Regions from separate parts of the Burkholderia sp. BCC0397 genome, predicted to be linked through region 3. Evidence: predicted binding sites of a transcription regulator. Region 3 holds the regulator's gene; each other region holds the start of a gene.

Region 1 (6,679 bases), on a different contig from region 3:
GCGCGCCGGCGAGCGAACATTCGTCGGTGATCGCGATCCCGCGATAACCGAGCTCGAACGCACGCTCGACCAGTTCCTCTGCATGCGACGCGCCATGCAGGAACGAAAAGTTCGAGCGGCAAAACAACTCCGCGTAATCGGGCAGCCCGCTGAAATCCGCAACCATCTTCGTTCACCCGAACAGGCCGTGCAGTAACCAGTGCGGTTCGGACTCGCTTCCCGCCCGCTCCCTGAACACCCAATAGCACGCACCGGCTTCGTCCTGCGCGACGTGGTAATCGCGTGCAGCGAGCTGACCATCGAACCACCCGGCCTCGATCCGCTCCGGCGACGACATCATCCTCAGCGGCGTATGAAATACCGGCCGCTCCCCGCGCATCAACAGCGGCAGCGGCTCGGCCAGCAACCACGCGGGCCTCGGCGGCACGGCCGGCGGCCCGCCGGCCGGCTTGCCCGTTTGCGCATCGAGCGGCAGCCAGCGGTTCGCCACCTCGGGCCGGTAATCGGCGACAGGCGCCGCGCGCAATACGTTCTCCGCGCCGAGCCGCGCGACCAGCAGTTCGAACAACCGCTCGCGGGTTTCCCGCGTCCCCCCCGGCTCAGGAAAAAGATCGTCGGCCGGCGGCGCGACCGATTCGACGCGCGTGGCCTTCAGGCGCACCGCGATCACCGCGGCCGGCAACTCGACGCGCGCGAGCCGCTCGCCGAGCAGCCGCATGAAATGCCCCTCGTCGCGCACGGGGGCGGCGAACGCGAGTTCGAGCGGGGTCGGCGGCACGGCCTGGCGGCCGCGCTCGTGCTCGAGATCGAACGTCATCGCGGCCAGCGACAGTTGCCGCGCGGCCAGCCAGCCGCACAGCTGCACGACGAGCCGCCGCGCGGCGAACAGCACGGCTTCCGCGTATTCGACGCGCTCCGGCAATTCGAGCCGCACGTCGAACACGGGCGGCACCGCCATCCACGCGAGCGGCTCGACCGCTTCGCCGTACGCACGATCGAGCGCGGCCAGCAGCGCGGGACCGCAGCGCCGCTGCAGCCCCGCGCGCGGCAGGCGGCGCAGATCGGCGAGCGTGCGGCAGCCGAGGCCGTCGAACCAGCCCGCATACGGACGCGCGTCGGGCAGCAGCACACAGGGCAGCCGGTCGAGCGTGCGGACGAGCGAGGCCTGGCGCGCGACGCGGCGCCGGATGCGTGCCCGGGCTGACGTGCGCGCGAGCAACCACGCGCCGCACCCGGTCGGCGCGGCGGACAGGCGCGCCGCATAGCCGAGCGCCGCGAGCGTCGCGCGCACCTGGCGGCACAGCGACGGCAGGCCGCCGAACAGGCGCAGGCTCGGGCCGACGTCGACGATCAGCGTGGCTTCGTCGTCGAGCGCGACGCACGGCGAGAAACGCAGCAACGCGAGCGCGACCGCGCGCAGCGCATCGGCTTCGCGGGCGGGATCGCGTTCGACGAGCTGCGTGTCGGGCGCGAGCGTGAGCACGCCGCCGCGCTTCATGCCCGCGCGCACGCCCTGCCGGCGCGCGGCCGCATCGGCGATCAGCACGACACCCTGCTCGAGCACCGCACTGCCGGCCGCGCCGGCCGCTGCGTCAGACGGCGGCGGGGCGCACACGTCGAGCGGCAGGCGCGGCAGATGGATGCCGAGCAAGACGCGCATAGCGGCTCTCCACGATGGGCGACGGCAAATCGAGCACGAGCGGCTCGCTGCGCGCGGGCCCGCGACGCTTGACGATGTCGAGCGACACGCCGCCCGGCACCGGATACAACGCGACGCGCAGCACGGCCGGCGACGGCTGCCGCGCGGCCGACAGCGGACGCAGCATCACGAACAGCGTGTCGCCAGTGCGCGCGGCCGCGAGATGCAGGCGCCGCAGCGCATCGGGCCGCGCGTCCTGCCAGAGCAGCAGCGCGCCGCAACAGCCGGTCTTGAGCGCCTGCTCGGCGGCCCACAGCGCATCGGTGCGGCTACCGGCGCGCAGCCACAGCAGCGTGTCGGCCGGCACGCCGAGACTGGCGAGCGCGGTGGCATGCGGCGACTGCGGCGGCGCGACGAGCGCGAGCGGCCGCCGGACGCTGACGCTGCGGGCAAGCGCGGGCGCGAGCAGCCGCATCTCGCCGCAGCCCGGCTGCGCGGCCAGCAGTTCGACGAGGCCGCCGACCGGCCAGCCGCCGCCCGGCAGCTCGGCCGACAGCGGTGCGAAGCCCGTCTCGATCGTGCGCGGACCGCCGCGCGCGAGCTGCGAGCCGCGCCAAAGGGTTATTCCCCCCGTCGCTGAATACATATTGGTGTCGAGAAGGGCATCGACGGCGCGAGCCCGTTCATCAGGCGCACGTATCTGCTGAGCATCGGCGGCGGTGCGGTTCACGATCCGGCTCCAAAATACTGTATAAATATACAGTTATTCTAGCGCAAGATTTCGCGATTGGCGCGGCCGCGTCATCAACCTGTCGCTGGTCACGCGGCGTCACGCACGTCGCGCGACGCGGCGATGCAAGTCATCGTGCGAGTGCTTTCACGACCGCGCATAGTGACTGCGGCCGCCTTGCTTTTCCAGTCGCAGCGGCCGAGTGGACTGGCGTCAATGAGCAGGCCTTGGCCGAAAATCGTGGACCTCGATCGCAACGAGAGCCGGAGCCGGCCATGGAGCGTTGCCAACCGGCAACGGCTTCACCGTCCTGCGGGTCGGCACCAGGAACCCCTCGAATTCGCGGAAATCCTCGCAGATATGAGCGGCCCGCGCCCAGCGTCCGACCACCATGGCGGTGTAATCGAGCCTGCAAAGCCTGTGCTGACTATCGAAATAGAAGTCCTGGACCCGGCTGTGCGTTGGAACGTCGGGGGGAAAGGTCGCCCGGATTCTCGACCATGTCCCGGCCGAAGTCACCAGTGGCGGAAGTTCCTGGAACGTAAAGCCGCCGCGCAAGAATAGGAAAGGCGCTGTCAGATAGTTCCAGAACGCGTAGGCGCCGAAAAAGACAAAGTCGAGGTCGTCCCAATAGATTTGCCGTCGCCAGCCGCCAAATGCGGTTCGCGGCCCTTCGCGGCGTGCCAGAACCGCCCCGTCTCGGCCGACGATCTGAACGCGTTCTTCTCCTTGAAGTTCGCTCGTCTCGCCGACATGCGGAAAATCGTCGAAAGCGAATCGAGGCTCATGTGTCGACGCTCGAACCTGCACCTGTCGCAGTACCGGCCGTCGCTTCGCGGTGAACAGGAAGCCGCGGGCGGATACCGTCGCCTCGATCTCCGCCAGTTCGGCCCACCGCGCTGCACCGCCGTGTGCCTCGATCGCCGCCCGGATGGAATCCGGCAATGCATTGCCATGGTCCATGTCGTTTCCTCACCGCCACGCGCCGCCTACGCGCCTTGCCAGCAAGGGCGCATCGCGGCGTTGCACCATCACAAGCAAGCCGCGCTTTGCGCGACCGGCTCTGTCACCCAGACGAATCGGTGACCGCCACCACGTTCACATGGCGCTCAATTTACCATCCGAAGTGACGGCGCGCCGACCCGCAGCATGGCCGACTCGCGCCACCCCCAACGCTCGCGCACTCCCCGATGCGTCGCGGGCGAACCGGATCGCGCGGCCGGACCGGCACGCTGCAACGCGCAGCACGCCAGTCCGCCTGCCGCACGCCGGTCCCGGCGCAACGCGTCAGCCGCGCCGGTGGCTTTACGTTATGCTGTCCGCCGACCCGATCCACACCATCGGAGGAGACATGAAACGGGGAATCCGTGCGATCGCATGCGCGGCCGTCGCGCTGGCGGTGCCGGTAGCTGCATTCGCGCTGACCGACGGCTATGCGCAATACGACGACTGCATGCTCAATGCGCTGCGCGAAAGCCGCAACGGCGCCGCCGCGCAGCTGATCCAGCGCTCGTGCGACGCGCTGTACCGCAACAACGCGATGCTGCTGCCGCGCGAGCGGCGCTTTCACGAGTGCGTCGTGCAATCGCTGCCCGGCGTGCGCGACAACTACGCGATCCAGCAGATCATGTCGATCTGCTCGCGGCGCGGCGAGATGTGAGCGGGCGGCGGACGCCGCGCAGTCGCCCCGCCTTTACGCGTACCGATATGAAGCGATGTTTGCAGCAACGCCGCACAGCGCCCCCTCAGGTCGTAGACAAAATCGGTGAGCGGTCAGTCGTAGAGCCAGCGTCCCGCTTTTGCCGATGCGATCAGCATTCGAACATTCAGATCCGGAACACGATGGATCACTTTTTTCTTAAACGGATTGATCAAGTCAAAAAACGAAGAATCGTCTTCCGGATAATATTTTTTTATATCAAATCCACTTATATCAACATTAAATTTCACTGAATACTCCCGCATCAGATCCTCGACCTCACAATCATCAAAATTCAAGTCCAGATCCAAATCGGTACTTTCCGTTATCTCATCAGCCATGAATGATATAGAGAATCCGGACTTTTTCCTTATAAACTCAATCACCTTTTTCTCAAGATCTACCATAGCCTATCCCCCTCCATTGCAACTCTATTGTAGTGAGCCACCGTCTTGCCGGCAATAATATAAATATCGCTTGCAAGAATTACCCAACCCAGCACGGGGATCGTTCTTCCTACGAAGGTTCCGATGTTTCGGACCAACCTAATTTTCAAATTTCGTACGGGACCGCCTACCAGTGTTGGCAAATTCAAACCAAACGGGAATTGAGCCTTTTGAAAAACTCTTCTTGAGTATTTGCTTGCAAGCGAAGTTCCCTGTATCGCGTCGATCGGCTTTGTCCTGGTCGGCAAATTATTTCTACCAAGCAAGATCATGCCAACCGACACGACATCATCGACGCCCAACTGATTCATTGTTTCGTCGACCATGATCCAGAAGAACAGTTCTCCCGCAGTCAGATTGACCATCCCGTAATAATGGTAGGCCCCATTCAATTGACCGGCAGCATCCATTCAGCATCCTCGCGCGTAATTTTTAAACTGCTTTTTATTCTAACGAAGACATATGGTTATCGCGCCGACAAACTCAGCCGATCTGTCGGCTAATCGCACCGTAACGATGGTGGAATCTCACTCAAAATTAATCGTCATTGGGCTCGGCATCAGCAATGACGGGGCACAACGGGATGCCGGAGAGAGAACGTGCATAACCATTCTGAATTCGAGCGGCGGCGCACACGCTCCATGCCAACGTGACGAACCGTTACCAAAAAGCGTTTATCAATGAACGCAAATGCAATTGCGATGTGTAATCTTCGCGCTGCTCCTGAATCTCGAAAGCACACCGATCGCCCATAAAAAAAGGCCTGCACACGTGCAGGCCTTCGTTCGATCAACCGACCGCGCTCAGAACGACGCGACCATCGAGCCCTTGAACTGCTTCTTGATGTATTCCTTCACTTCCGGCGACTGGTACGCCTTGACCAGCTTCTTCACCCACGGCTGATCCTTGTCCTTCGCGCGCACGGCGATCAGGTTCGCGTACGGGCTCGTCAGCGCTTCGAGCGCGATCGCGTCCTTGGTCGGCTGCAGGTTCGCGGCCAGCGCGTAGTTCGTGTTGATCACGGCCGCGTCGACGTCCGACAGCACGCGCGGCAGTTGCGCGGCGTCGAGTTCGGAGATCTTCAGCTTCTTCGGGTTCTCGGCGATGTCGAGCACCGTCGCGTTGTTGCCGCCCGTGCCGGCGCCCGACTTCAGCTTGATCACGCCTTGCGTCTGCAGCAGCAGCAGCGCGCGGTTTTCGTTCGACGGATCGTTCGGCACCGCGAGCTTCGCGCCCTGCGGCAGATCCTTCAGCGACTTGAACTTCTTCGAGTACACGCCGATCGGCGAGATGTAGGTCAGGCCCGCGCTGACGAGCTTGTAGCCGCGCTGCTTCACCTGGCTGTCGAGGTAGGGCTGGTGCTGGAAGCTGTTCGCGTCGAGGTCGCCCGAATCGAGCGCCGCGTTCGGCTGCACGTAGTCGTTGAACTCGATGACCTTCACGTTCAGGCCTTCCTTCTCTTTCGCGACCTTCTGCACGACTTGCCACACTTCCGAATCCGGGCCGGCGACCGTGCCGACCTTGATCACCTTGTCTTCGGCGTGCGCGCCTGCCGACAGCGTCAGCGCGGCACCGGTGGCCAGCACGGAAAATACCTTCAGGAGACTGCGACGCTTCATCTGTTTCTCGCTTTCTTGCTTACTTGAAATGGGGCGCGATACGGGTATGCCCGGACTCGCAGGGAGGGCCAAATGGTGTCACAGGATCGGCGTGAAGTGAAATACATCCCGCTCATATGGGTATGCACCAGCGCAGTGCTGGCGGCCGCTGCACGGCTCGGCCGTTAGTTGCACTTTCTCCTCGACCGCATCGACCGCATCGACCGCATCGACCCATCGACCCATCGGCCGCCCCGTGTCACGCCGCCACCGTCCCGTCGACCGCCTTCGCGCTACCGAATCCCGGTTCGGCCGCCCGCACACCGGTCCCGCGCGGCGACGGGCCGCCGGTATGGCCGACCCGGAACGCGCCGACCGTATCGCGCAGCCGCGCGGCCTGCTCCTGCAGCGACGCGGCCGCCGCGGCGGCCTCCTCGACCAGCGCCGCGTTCTGCTGCGTCACCTGGTCCATCTGCGTGACCGCGCGCCCGACCTGCGTGATGCCGCTCGCCTGTTCCTCGGACGCGGCCGCGATCTCGCCCATGATGTCGGTCACGCGTGCGACCG
Region 2 (6,679 bases), on a different contig from region 3:
CGCAACGGCACCGGGCCGGTCGGGATCGTACTGAAGGAGCGCGACCTGATCATCTCGATCGGCACGATCGTGGCCGCGGAGCTGTATGCGATCGCGGTGCCGGTGGTGTGCGTGAGCGATGACGTGTACGACGCGATCGTCGCCGCCACGGGCGACGTGCGGATCGAAGCGGGCGAGGGGGACGGCGGCGCGCGGATTCATATCGGCCGCTGACGCGTCGCGCACATCTTTCGCGTTACTCGCGAGTTCCCGCAGCCGCCTCACGGTACGCGCTCGGCGTCTGCCCGGCCCAGCGCCGGAACGCGCGCGTGAAATTCGCCGGGTCGGTGAATTGCAGCCGCTCGGCGATCGTTTTCAGATCGAGATCCGACGCGGCGAGCAACTGCCTGGCGTCGCGAAACCGCGCTTCGTCGAGCAATTGCCGGTAGCTCGACCCCGCTTCCTCCAGCCGGCGCCGCAGCGTGCGCGTCGACACGAGCAGCGCGTCGGCGAGCGTATCCGGCCCCGGATAATCGCCGGCTGCGCGCGCCAGTTCCGCCCGCACGCGCTCGACCAGATCGCCTTCCTCCTGCCGCACCTGCGCATACTCGCGCTCGACCTGCACGAGCGCCTGCCGGTGCGCGACTTCGTCGGCGAGCGGCAGCGGCCAGTCGAGCACGTCGCGCGCAATCCACAGCGCATTGGCCGCGCAGCCGAATGCCACCGGCGGCAACGCGTCGCGATAGCGCGCGAAATACGCGGGCTCCGGCCACGCGAATTGCAGCCTGATCGGCGGTGACGCGCGGCCGGACCATTGCGAGATGTTCTGCGCGAGCCCCGTCAGCACGAATTCGAACATCACGTGATGCTGCAGCACGGGGTTCGCCTGCACGCCGTGCAGTTCGAGCGTCGCGCCGCGTTCGTCTTCCGCATAGGTCAGCCGGTACTGGCGATTGCGCATCCGGAAGTAGCGCTGCGTGACGGATAGCGCGTCGCGGATGTCCCGCGCGGTCAGCGTCGCGTAGCCGAGAAAGCCGTGCACGGTCGGCTTCAGCAGCAGCCCGAACGCGAGCCCGATGCCCGGATCGCCGCCGATTTCGATCGCATTGAGCACGAGCCGCCCCCATTGCGACGGCGCGACGCGCGCGTCCGGTTCGGCCAGCACCGCGTCGCGCAGGCCCGTGCCGGCACGCACGGCGGCCAGGTCGACGCCGCGTGCGGCCAGCGCCTGCAGCAGCAGGCGCGGATAGGCGACCGGAATCGTCGGCCGGCGCAGCCCGAGGCGATCCTTGCGAGACGGGGAGATCATGTCGATTTGGCCGGAAATGACAAGCATTATGGCTGTTTGCCCCCTCACGTTCAAGGCGGCGCGCGCCTACGATGGCAGGCATCGCTTATTGGCCGAATCATCATGACGACACCCTTTCCCCACCTGCTCGCACCGCTCGATCTCGGCTTCACGACGCTGAAGAATCGCGTGCTGATGGGCTCGATGCATACCGGCCTCGAGGACAGCCGCAAGACGCTGCCGCGCCTCGCCGAATATTTCGCCGAGCGTGCGCGCGGCGGCGTCGGCCTGATCGTGACGGGCGGCTTCGCGCCGAACGTGGCCGGCTGGACCAAGCCGTTCGGCGGCACGCTGATGACGTCGGCCGCCGCGCGCCGGCATCGCGAGATCACCGGTGCCGTGCATGCGGAGGACGGCAAGATCGCGCTGCAGATCCTGCATACGGGCCGCTACGGTTACCACCCGTTCGCGGTCGCGCCGTCGAAGATCAAGTCGCCGATCTCGCCGTTCGCGCCGCACGAACTGAGCGCGCGCGGCGTCGAGCGGCAGATCCGCGCGTTCGTGCGCTGCGCGACGCTGGCACGCGAAGCCGGTTACGACGGCGTCGAGATCATGGGCTCCGAGGGCTACCTGATCAACCAGTTCATCTCGATGCATACGAACAAGCGCACCGACCAGTGGGGCGGGTCGTACGAGAACCGCATCCGTTTGCCGATCGAGATCGTCGAGCGCACGCGCGAAGCGGTCGGCCGCGATTTCATCCTGATCTACCGGCTGTCGATGCTCGACCTGATTCCGGACGGCAGCGACTGGCGCGAAACCGTGCAGCTCGCGAAGGCGGTCGAGCGCGCGGGCGCGACGATCATCAACACGGGGATCGGCTGGCACGAGGCGCGCGTGCCGACGATCGCGACATCGGTGCCGCGCGGCGCGTTCGCGTGGGTGACGAAGAAGATGAAGGGCGAGGTCGGCATCCCGCTCGTGACGACCAACCGGATCAACCGGCCCGAAGTGGCCGAGCAGATTCTCGCGGACGGCTGCGCGGACATGGTGTCGATGGCGCGCCCGCTGCTCGCGGATGCCGAGTTCGTCGTCAAGGCCGCGCAGGGCCGTGCCGACGAGATCAATACCTGCATCGGCTGCAACCAGGCATGCCTCGATCATGCGTTCAAGAACCGAATCGCGTCGTGCCTGCTGAATCCGCGCGCGTGCCACGAGACGGAACTGAAATACACGCCCGCGTCGCAGCCGAAGCGGATCGCGGTGGTCGGCGCGGGGCCGGCCGGGCTCGCCTGCTCGACGGTGCTCGCGCAGCGCGGTCATCAGGTCGACCTGTTCGACGGCGCGGCCGAGATCGGCGGCCAGTTCAACATGGCGAAGCGGGTTCCGGGCAAGGAGGAGTTTCACGAAGCGCTGAGCTACTTCGGCCGGCAGGTCGAGCTGACCGGCGTGAAGCTGCACCTGAACCGCCGCGTCGACGCGAGCGACCTGATTGCGGGCGGCTACGACGAGATCGTGCTCGCCACGGGCGTCGCGCCGCGCGACCCGAAGATTCCGGGGCAGGACGGGCCGAACGTGCTCAGCTATGTCGACGTGCTCGCGGGCAGGCAGCCGGTCGGCCGGCGGGTCGCGGTGGTGGGCGCGGGCGGGATCGGCTTCGATGTCGCCGAATATCTGGTGCAGGACGGCGAGTCGCCGGCACTCGATCTCGAAGAATGGAAAGCGGAGTGGGGCGTGACCGATCCGGCCGCGACGCGCGGCGGCGTGACGCGTGCGCAGGTATCGGCGCCGGCGCGGGAAGTGACGCTGCTGCAGCGCAAGGCCGCGCCGCTCGGCAAGGGGCTCGGCAAGACGACCGGCTGGATTCACCGTGCGACGCTGAAGATGAAGCAGGTGAAGATGATCGGCGGCGTGAACTACGAGCGGATCGATGCGCGCGGGCTGCATGTGTCGTACGGCGAGCAGCGCACCGATCACGAACTGATCGAAGCCGACACGATCGTGCTCTGCACGGGGCAGGAGCCGCAACGTGCGTTGCTCGCGCCGTTGCAGGCGGCCGGGCGCTCGGTGCACCTGATCGGCGGCGCGGAACTGGCCGCCGAACTCGATGCGAAGCGCGCGATCGATCAGGGCTCACGGCTGGCGGCGCGGTTGTAACGGGCGACCGCTGCGACGCTCATCCGGACGTTCGTCGCGTGGCGATGATCGGCTGACGGGACGGTTCGCGGCTTGCCACAGGATGCGCCGATTCGCGGGCGCAGAACCATAACAAGCCGCAGTGCCGACCGCGCCACCATGCAACATGGCGGCGCGAACCCGGCCGACCGTGACCGCGATCGGCCGGCGCGGCTCAGGCCGCTTCGGCCCGCTCTTCCGCTTCCGCTTCGAGCATCGCCTTGACGATCAGGTAGATGGCCGGCAGGTCGTCGTCGTCCCGGCGCCAGTCGACCGGCTCCTCGACGTCCGCCGCGACCAGCCGGCTGTCGCGCAGCCGGATGAAAGCGTCGACGACGGCCGGATCGTTGCGGTTCAGGAACCCGGCGTTCGAGAACGCCAGCTCCTCGACGTTCAGCAGCGCCTGCCAGCTCATCGTGCGGACGGCCGCCGGGTGGGTGCGGCGCCTCAGGCCGAGCGCCCGCTGCGCGGGGCCGCCCGCGACACGCTGCAGATCGACGACCGCCCGCTGCGCGGCGCGCTCGAAATGGACGGGATTGAAGCCGGGTTGCTCGGGATCGAATGCGGAAGCCTGGAACATGGTCGCCTCACAAAAGTCCGTTCGTCTTGGATGACGGAATTCGGGTCAAATGGTGCAAAAAAGCACTGTAAATATATACAGTGTTTGGTGCGGTTTCAAGTCCCGAATGCAGGATTTCGTGCGTCGGCGCTCGACGCGGGCGAATCGCATCGAGCGGGCGAGCGATTTACACCGCCGCCGCGATCGTCTCCCGCAGCCATCGATGCGCCGGATCGCGATGCACGCGCTCGTGCCACAGCATCGACATTTCATAGCCGGGCACCTCGACCGGTGCGTCCACCACGCGCAGCGCGGGCACGTCGCGCACCAGCCGCTCGGGCAGCATCGCGACGAGGTCGGTGCTCGCGACGGCCGACATCACGAACAGGAAGTGCGGCACCGACAGCACGACGCGCCGCGCGGCACCGACCTTTGCGAGCGCTTCGTCCGTCACGGCGAAGAAGCCGCCGCCGTCGGGCGACACGATCACGTGCTCGAGCGTGCCGAACTGCGCGAGCGTGGGGCGCCGCTTCAGCTTCGGGTGGCCGGCACGGCCGATCAGCACGTAACGCTCGACGAACAGCGGCAGTCGTCGCATGCCGGGCGGCGACCCTTCCGTCGTATGGAAGGCCAGGTCGACGCCGTTTCGTTCGGCATCCTGCTCGATGCGCGGCGGCACGAGTTCGACGACGGCCAGCCGCGTGCCGGGCGCGGTCGAACGCAGCGTGCGCAGCGCGGGCAGCACGATCGTCGATTCGCCGTAGTCGGTCGCGGCCACGCGCCACGTGTTCGTCGCGGTCGCGGGATCGAACGGCGTCGCCGGGATCACCGCGCGCTCGACCGCTTCGAGCGCGTCGCGCAACGGCTCGCGCAGCGCTTCCGCACGGGCGGTCGGCCGCATCCCGCGCGGCCCCGGCAGCAGCAGCGGATCGCCGAACACGTCGCGCAGTTTCTGCAACTGCACGCTGACCGATGGCTGCGACATGTTCAGCTTCTCGGCCGCGCGCGTGACGTTGTGCTCGGCGAGCAGCACGTCCAGCGTGACGAGCAGGTTCAGATCGAGCCTTCTGAGATTATTCATGGCTATACCTGGAATATCATGAATTCATTTCAAATATACCGTTGAAAGCCCCATTCTGCAGTCATTCAATCCACGGAGTGACCAACATGAATGTGCTGATCGTGTATGCCCATCCCGAGCCGCGTTCGCTGAACGGCGCGCTGCGTGACTTCGCGGTCGAACATCTCGAAGCGGCCGGCCACGCGGTGCAGGTGACCGACCTGTATGCGATGAACTGGAAGGCGGTGCTGGATGAGAACGACGTGACCGATCGTGCGCCCGACGCACGGTTCGATCCGTCGCTCGATTCGAAGCGCGCGTTCGCGACGGGTACGCAGAGCGAAGACATCGCGCGCGAGCAGGACAAGCTGAAGTGGGCCGACGCGGTGATCCTGCAGTTTCCGCTGTGGTGGTTCTCGATGCCGGCGATCATGAAGGGCTGGTTCGAGCGCGTGTATGCATACGGCTTTGCGTACGGCGTCGGCGAGCACTCCGATACGCACTGGGGCGACCGCTACGGCGAAGGGATGCTGGCAGGCAAGCGGGCGATGGTGATCGTCACGACGGGCGGGTGGGAACCGCACTACAGCCCGCGCGGCATCAACGGACCGATCGACGACTTGCTGTTCCCGATCCAGCATGGGGTGCTGTATTACCCGGGGTTCGACGTGCTGCCGCCGTTCGTGATCTATCGGACGGGCAAGATGAACGCCGCGCGCTTCGACGAAACGCGCGCGGCGCTCGGCCGGCGTCTCGACGATCTGTGGACCACGCCGCCGATTCCGTTCCGCCGGCAGAACACGGGCGATTACGAGATTCCGGCGCTGACGTTGAAAGAGGAGGTCGCGCCGGGGAAGGTGGGGTTCGCCGCGCATTTGACCGCCTGACGGTTACTGCACCCCCCGATGCGGGGTGACACGGCTAACCGCCGCCAAACACAAATTGCACCATGCAAAAGACCCGGGCGGCCTGCGTGACATCGCCGGCCGCCCGGGTCGTGCGGATCGTACATCTCGTGGCCGTGGGTCACGGCCGCGATTCAGCGTGGCTTACCGATCGTCTTCCCGCACCGACGACGGATGCCGGCACAGCGCCCGCACCTCCATCTCCATATACGGAAACAGCGGCAGCTGACTCAGCACGTCATGCAGCTGCTGCACGCTTTCGACGTCGAAGATACTGACGTTCGCATACTGCCCGGCGATCCGCCACAGATGACGCCAGGTCCCTTCGTTCATCAGCCGCTGGCACATCGCCTTTTCTTCGGCCTTCAGCGTGGCCGCCTTGACCGGATCCATGTCCGCCGGCAGGCGAACGGTCATTTCCACATGAAACAGCATCCTGCACTCCTTGCATTGTCGATTCGTCGAACGGGAAGGCCGCTCACGCCTGCGCGCGGGCCCGCTCGACCTCGCTTCCCGGCACGTCCTGCTTTTCCTTGAGCAGCGAGAAGTCGAAGTCGATCAGCGCGAATTGCCCGTCGACGCCGTACGGCTTGCCTTCCGCGCCCTCCGCCTGCCTGACCGGCGGGATCAGCCCGTCGCGCGTCGCGAACGCGAAGTCGTCCCACAGATGCGGATCGCCATCGATGTTGATCTGCGTCGTCAGCTTACGATAA
Region 3 (6,679 bases):
CAAACGCGAGGCCGGCCAGCGCGATCACGGGCAGCGCCGCGAGCATCGACGGAAACTGCGCGTAGCCGAGCCCGCCCGCGACGAGCATGATCGCGCCCCCCGACAACATCGCCTTGCTGGCCGCCCAGACGATCTCGCCGAGCACGATGTCGCCGAGCGCGAGCGGCGTATGCATGATCGCTTCCCAGGTGCGCTGCACGTGCATCCGCGAGAAGCCCGAATACATCGATTCGAAGCTCGCGGACATCATCACGCTCGAGCCGACCGTGCCGGCCGCGAGGAACGCGATATACGACACGCCGTCGACATGGCCGAGCATCAGGCCGAGCCCGAAACCCAGCCCGAACAGATAGATCATCGGATCGGCGAGATTGCCGAACATCGACGCGAGCGCGAGCTTGCGCCACACGAGATAGTTGCGCCGCCAGACGGCGACCCAGTTGCTTGCGTTTGCCGGCATCGCGATCGCGAAGCGCGATGCGCGCGGCGGGGCCGATGGCGTGGTGGCGGAATAGTTACGGACGTCCATGGTCGATCAGTCCTGCATCTCGCGGCCCGTGAGCCGCAGGAACACATCCTCCAGATTGGCCGGGCGATGCAGATAGCGCAACCCGGGGCGGCCCTTGAGTCGAGCAGTCAGCGGTTCGGGATCGGCTACATAGCAGAACAGCGTCTCGCCGCTGATCTCGGTGTGCTTCGCGAATGCCGACAACTCGTCGCGCAGTGCGGCCGGATCGGGCCCGTAGATCTCGATCACGTCGCAGCCGATCTCCGATTCGATCAGTGCGTGCGGCGCGCCTTCGGCGATCTTGCGGCCTTCCTCGATCACGCACAGCCGATCGCACAGGCGCTCGGCTTCTTCCATGAAATGCGTGGTGATCAGGATCGTCTTGCCGCGCGCGAGCAGCGAACGCAGCCGCTCCCACATCAGGTGCCGTGCCTGCGGATCGAGGCCCGTCGTCGGCTCGTCGAGCACGAGCACATCGGGATCGTTGACGAGCGCGCGGGCGAGCGTAAGGCGGCGCTTCATGCCGCCCGACAGCTCGCCGACCTTCGCGTCGGCCTTGTTTTCCAGCTTTGCGAATTCGAGCAGCGGCGGCACGAGCGCGCGTGCGGCCTGCGCCGACATCCCGAAATAGCGGCTGAACACGAGCAGGTTTTCCCGGACCGTGAAGTCGGGGTCGAGGTTGTCGAACTGCGGGACGACGCCGACCCGCCGGCGTGCATGTCGCGCACGTGATGGAACCGGTTCGCCGCACAGCGAAATGGCGCCTGCATCGGGATGCGCGAGGCCGAGCAGCATCTTCAGCGTCGTGGTCTTGCCGGCGCCGTTCGGCCCGAGCAGGCCATAGCATTCGCCGGCCTTCACGTTGAAGGACAGACCATTGACGACGAGCTTGTCGCCATAGCGCTTTTCGACGTTGCGGAAATCGATCGGTGCGACGGACATGGGCGTGTTGTCGTTGTAAGCGGGCGCGTTCCGCTGCCCGGTGTGTGACCGGTGTGCGAACGGATCGCGCGAATGCGTGTCACACGGGCATGCGGCGAAGCGCACGACGCCGGCGCGAGGTGACCCGCTGGACGTGGAACGGGCCATTCTAGTGCATCGGCTGCATCGCTTCAGCGCATGCCTGCACGGTGCGATGCACGCGCGCACCGATCGTGCACCGCATCATCGCGCACGCGCCGCGCGGGGCGAATCAGCGTTTTCCATCCCTTGCGTCCTGAATTGCGGCGCACCATGATGAATACGTAGGCTCGTTGTCGCGATAGGGAGGCTCCATGGCTAGCTACAACAAGATTTTGCTGTGTTACGACGGCACGCTCGAAGGGCGCAAGGCGCTGCGTTATGGCGCCAATCTCGCAATGGACCTGAAGGCCGAAACGCATTTGCTGTCGGTCGTCGACATGCGTTCGAGCATTGCGCAAAGCGCGGGTTTGCTGACCGATGTCGCATGCGGCCGCTTCGAGGAAACCGCGCGCGAAATCCTGCAGGAAGGCGTGAACTGGCTGCGCGAGCGCGGCGTCCAGGCCGAAGGCCATTTCGCATTCGGTTATCCGATCGACGAAATCGCGAATCTCGCGTCGGAGCTGAAGGTCGATCTCGTCGTCGTCGGCCACCGGTGCCGCAGCGGGTTGTCGAGATGGTGGATGGGGTCGGGCAATACGCAACTGCTCGATCGCGTGAACTGCAGCATTCTGGTGGCGTGTTCGTCGGCGGAAGAGCAGAAGGCCGAAATTGCGCGCGAGCGTGAAGCGGCCATAGCGAACGGCCAATGATCTAAAGGCTGGATGACCGCCTGACCGGCGATGCGTGCCGGTCGGGCGTCGCACTGCATCAGCAGTGTGCGCGTCGAGCGCGCGGCCTGCTAGGCATGCAGGTCGATTCCGGACAATTTCCACGAGAACAGCCCGAAGCGGTGGAAGATCGCCGCATAGCGCGTGCCATCCGCGCTGCGCTGATACGTCACGACGAATTCATCGACATTCCGGTAGCCCGCGCTGGTTTGCTGCGGGTGCGGCGCTTGCGTTGCTTCGCCCGGGCTGGCCGGTGCGGCGGGCGCGGGTGCCGGCGACGATGCCGCCGAAGCGGCCGCGTTGCTGCCGGGTACGGCCGCACTTGCCGGTGCCGGATTGGCGGGCGGTGCGGCAGGCGTGTTGCCGGGCGCATTGCCTGCTGGCGGCTGATTCGACCACTCAGGCGGACGCTCGCCCGGATTGCCGCGTGGCGGCAACCCGCTCATCAGCGCGGCGACGCCTTCCGGGGTCGCGTACGCATCGACCAGCGGGCCGATCAGGGCGGACCCGATCAGCGCGCCAATCACCGCGAACGGATTGTTTTTCTTCACGGCGTCGATCCGGCGCATCAACTCTTCCGTGACCTGCTGCTTCAGGCTGATGCGCAGCGACGGAAAGTCGACATACTCGCTGATTGCCTGCGCATCGCGCGCATCGATCGCCGATTTCAGGCGACCGAGCGCGACATACGGCGACGCGTACGCATAGCCGAGCGCCGCAATGAGGGCGACGACCAGCGCGACGATCAGCAGGGGCTTGAGTCGCCATGCGCGGCGCGACGATCCAGTCACGTTGCCTCCGGTGCGGGGATGTTCCGCAATCAGAGACCGCCCGGCGTGGCCGATCGTTCCTCTGCGATGCAGTGATCGATCATCCGGCACACGGCATCGATCGTGCCCACCATGATCAGGCGCGACCGGCCGTGATAGACGCGCACCGGCGCGCGGCGCGCGGGTTCCGCGTGATTCAGACCGGCGTTCAGCGATACCCGCGCGAACGCGGGGAGCGCTGACGGCAGCAGGGACGCCTGCCGTTCGACTGCGACTTCTTCTTGCACTGGCGCCGCCGCGGACAGCGGTGCGCAGGGCGTGCGGCCGCGCAGATGACGCAGGCGACCGAATTGACGGAAAGGCAGCAGGCGGGCAAGGCGTTCCATGATGTTCTCCTAGCGAGACGGAATGTCAGAGTTCGCCCGAGCGGATCAGCCCGACGGCGATGCCTTCCAGCGCGAAATCCGCGCTGCCGGCCTTGACGAAGATGTTTTCGTAATCCGGGTTCTCCGCGATCAGCTCGAGGCCGCCGGGCCGGCGCATCAGGCGCTTGACCGTGACGTCGTCGCCGAGACGCGCGACGATGATCTGGCCGTCCTTCGCTTCCGTGCGCTTCTGCACGGCGAGGAGGTCGCCGTCGAGAATGCCGGCGTCGCGCATCGACAGGCCGCGCACCTTCAGCAGGTAGTCGGGCTTGCCGGTGAACAGCGCGGGATCGCACGCGTAATGCTGCGAGATGTGCTCCTGCGCAAGGATCGGGCTACCGGCCGCGACGCGGCCGACGAGCGGCAGCGATAGTTGCATCAGGCCGGCGTGCGGCAGCGTGAACTGGTGCGGGGCGTCGTCGAGGCCGAGCAGCCGGATGCCGCGCGATGCGCCGGCGGCCAGCTCGATCACGCCCTTGCGCGCCAGTGCGCGCAGGTGCTCCTCGGCCGCATTCGGCGAGCTGAAGCCCAGTTCGGCCGCGATCTCGGCGCGGGTGGGCGGGAATCCGGAGCGCTCGATCGCGCGACGGATCAAGTCGAACACTTGCTGCTGACGGGCGGTGAGTTTGGTCATGGCTCAACTGTATGGATAGACAGTGAGCTGTATTTTTATACAGTACTTGGTGAATTTCAAGTGTTACTTGAGGTTCGACGCGATCGCGCCGGTTCCGGCGTGATTTCGCGACGCCCGGACGTCGGTTTGTCCGCCGCAACCGTCCGTCCTGTATGCGTTAGCACTTTTGAGTATTAAAAAATGAGGAACGATTATTTTTAATCATGTAACCCGTTCGCTAGACTGGCCCGACATCGCAATACCGACAACACTGGAGAACCAAGGATGGCGAAGCGCAATACGGGGCTGGTGGGCGGAGTGGGCCGCCTGATCGCAACACTCGCGCTGGGCGCGGCGGCGGCGCTGGGCGTCGCGACGCATGCGCAGGCCGATACGACCTTCCTGAACGTGTCGTACGACCCGACGCGCGAGCTGTATCAGGATTTCAACCAGGCGTTCGGCAAGGAGTGGAAGGCGAAGACGGGCGAAACCGTCAACTTCAAGCAGTCGCACGGCGGTTCGGGCGCGCAGGCGCGCTCGGTGCTCGACGGCCTGCAGGCCGACGTCGTCACGCTGGCGCTGGCGTACGACATCGACGCGCTCGCGAACAAGGGGCTCGTGAACAAGGATTGGCAGAAGCGCTTGCCCGACAACGCGTCGCCGTACACATCGACGATCGTGTTCCTGGTGCGCAAGGGCAATCCGAAGGGGATCAAGGACTGGGACGACCTGACCAAGCCGGGCATCTCGATCGTCACGCCGAACCCGAAGACCTCGGGCGGCGCGCGCTGGAACTACCTGGCCGCATGGGCCTACGCGCTGCACAAGCCGGGCGGCAACGAGCAGACGGCGAAGGAATTCGTCACGAAGCTCTACAAGAACGCCGGCGTGCTCGATTCGGGCGCGCGGGGCGCGACGACGAGCTTCGTGCAGCGCGGGATCGGCGACGTGCTGATCGCATGGGAAAACGAGGCGTTCCTGTCGGTCAAGGAATTCGGCACCGACAAGTTCGAGATCGTCGTGCCGTCGGTGAGCATCCTGGCCGAGCCGCCCGTCGCGGTGGTCGACAAGGTGGTCGACAAGAAGGGCACGCGCAAGCTGGCCGAGGCCTACCTGAATTTCCTGTACAGCCCGCAGGGCCAGGAAATCGCGGCGCGCAACTACTACCGGCCGCGTTCGAAGAACGTGCCGGCGGAGCTGACCAAGCAGTTCCCGAAGCTGAAGCTGTACACGGTCGACGACACGTTCGGCGGCTGGACGAATGCGCAGAAGACGCATTTCGCGGACGGCGGCGTGTTCGATTCGATCTACAAGCCGCAGTAACGCCATAACGACAAGCGGCGCGCCACGACAGCGCGCCGCATCCCCGACGGGCCGCCGGCGCGATGCACTGCGCCGGCGTTTGCGTCGGGCCCGTGAGCAGCATCGACCCAGCAAGAGCATCCGATGACGACGTACACCTTTCGCAAGCCGAGCGCGCTGCCCGGTTTCGGCGTGACACTCGGCATCACGGTGGCCTATTTGAGCCTCGTGGTGCTGATTCCGCTCGCCGCCACGTTCCTGAAGACCGCGACGCTGTCGTGGGACCAGTTCGTCACCGCCGTCACGTCGCCGCGCGTGCTCGCGTCGTACCGGCTGACGTTCTCGGCCGCGCTCGGCGGCGCGCTGATCAACGCCGTGTTCGGCTTCCTCGTCGCGTGGGTGCTGGTGCGCTACACGTTCCCGTTCAAGCGTCTCGTCGATGCGATCGTCGACCTGCCGTTCGCGCTGCCGACGTCGGTGGCCGGCATCTCGCTCGCGGCCGTCTACGCGACCAACGGCTGGGTCGGCCAGTATCTGGCGCCGCTCGGCATCAAGATCGCGTTCACGCCGGCCGGCGTGCTGGTCGCGCTGACCTTCATCGGGCTGCCGTTCGTCGTGCGCACCGTGCAGCCGGTGCTCGAGGATTTCGAGCGCGAGCAGGAAGAAGCCGCCGCGTGCCTCGGCGCGTCGCGCTGGCTGACGTTCCGCCGCGTCGTGCTGCCGGCCGTGCTGCCGGCGCTGCTCACCGGTTTCGCGCTTGCGTTCGCGCGCGCGCTCGGCGAATACGGATCGGTGATCTTCATCGCCGGCAACGTGCCGATGAAATCCGAGATCACGTCGCTGCTGATCATCACGAAGCTCGAGCAGTACGACTACGCGGGGGCGACCGCGCTGGCGGTCGTGATGCTGGTCGTGTCGTTCCTGATGCTGCTGCTGATCAACACGCTGCAGTGGTATCTGCAGCGTAGGACGAGCAAGGGCGCGAGCGGTCCGGCGCCGGCCACCGTCAACGCCGTCGCAGCAGGAGGCCAGCAATGAGCCAGGAGGCCACCGTCGTGCTGAAAACCCCGTCGCCGGCCGCGCGTGCCGCGAAGCGGCTCGACCCCGTCAGCGAGTCGCGCGTCGTGCGCTGGCTGCTCACGGGCATCGCGCTGGCGTTCCTCGCATTCTTCCTCGTCGTGCCGCTCGCCGCGGTGTTCGTCGAGGCGTTGCGCAAGGGCGTCGGCTTCTATCTCGAATCGCTGGCCGACCCCGATGCGTGGTCGGCGATC

Evidence for each region. The regulator LexA, encoded in region 3, represses DNA repair genes until DNA is damaged. The targets are predictions, from matches to a motif close to ACTGTATNNNNATACAGT.
Region 1: the regulator LexA is predicted to act here: its motif matches at 2,386-2,403, upstream of imuA (translesion DNA synthesis-associated protein ImuA).
Region 2: the regulator LexA is predicted to act here: its motif matches at 4,087-4,104, upstream of HWX03_RS01465 (DUF2471 family protein).

Annotation. Positions count from the first base shown of each region.
Region 1 is NZ_CADFDL010000004.1:372,786-379,464, reverse strand. It holds gene HWX03_RS15890 (error-prone DNA polymerase) at 1-166, opposite strand, end outside; gene HWX03_RS15885 (DNA polymerase Y family protein) at 173-1,660, opposite strand; gene imuA (translesion DNA synthesis-associated protein ImuA) at 1,593-2,285, opposite strand; gene HWX03_RS15875 (hypothetical protein) at 2,583-3,332, opposite strand; gene HWX03_RS15870 (VF_A0006 family four-cysteine protein) at 3,721-4,029, shown strand; gene HWX03_RS15865 (DUF1493 family protein) at 4,143-4,475, opposite strand; gene HWX03_RS15860 (STM2901 family protein) at 4,469-4,924, opposite strand; gene HWX03_RS15855 (MetQ/NlpA family ABC transporter substrate-binding protein) at 5,318-6,133, opposite strand; gene HWX03_RS15850 (methyl-accepting chemotaxis protein) at 6,372-6,679, opposite strand, start outside.
Region 2 is NZ_CADFDL010000001.1:305,617-312,295, forward strand. It holds gene HWX03_RS01450 (DUF126 domain-containing protein) at 1-213, shown strand, start outside; gene HWX03_RS01455 (AraC family transcriptional regulator) at 236-1,315, opposite strand; gene HWX03_RS01460 (NADPH-dependent 2,4-dienoyl-CoA reductase) at 1,391-3,424, shown strand; gene HWX03_RS01465 (DUF2471 family protein) at 3,618-4,022, opposite strand; gene HWX03_RS01470 (LysR family transcriptional regulator) at 4,189-5,082, opposite strand; gene HWX03_RS01475 (NAD(P)H-dependent oxidoreductase) at 5,169-5,948, shown strand; gene catC (muconolactone Delta-isomerase) at 6,111-6,401, opposite strand; gene catA (catechol 1,2-dioxygenase) at 6,445-6,679, opposite strand, start outside.
Region 3 is NZ_CADFDL010000010.1:227,096-233,774, reverse strand. It holds gene HWX03_RS26955 (ABC transporter permease) at 1-529, opposite strand, end outside; gene nodI (nodulation factor ABC transporter ATP-binding protein NodI) at 536-1,450, opposite strand; gene HWX03_RS26945 (universal stress protein) at 1,783-2,280, shown strand; gene HWX03_RS26940 (DUF2939 domain-containing protein) at 2,370-3,089, opposite strand; gene HWX03_RS26935 (hypothetical protein) at 3,119-3,454, opposite strand; gene lexA (transcriptional repressor LexA) at 3,480-4,127, opposite strand; partial or broken gene HWX03_RS37360 (sodium:proton symporter) at 4,098-4,214, shown strand; gene HWX03_RS26925 (sulfate ABC transporter substrate-binding protein) at 4,392-5,429, shown strand; gene cysT (sulfate ABC transporter permease subunit CysT) at 5,553-6,446, shown strand; gene cysW (sulfate ABC transporter permease subunit CysW) at 6,443-6,679, shown strand, end outside.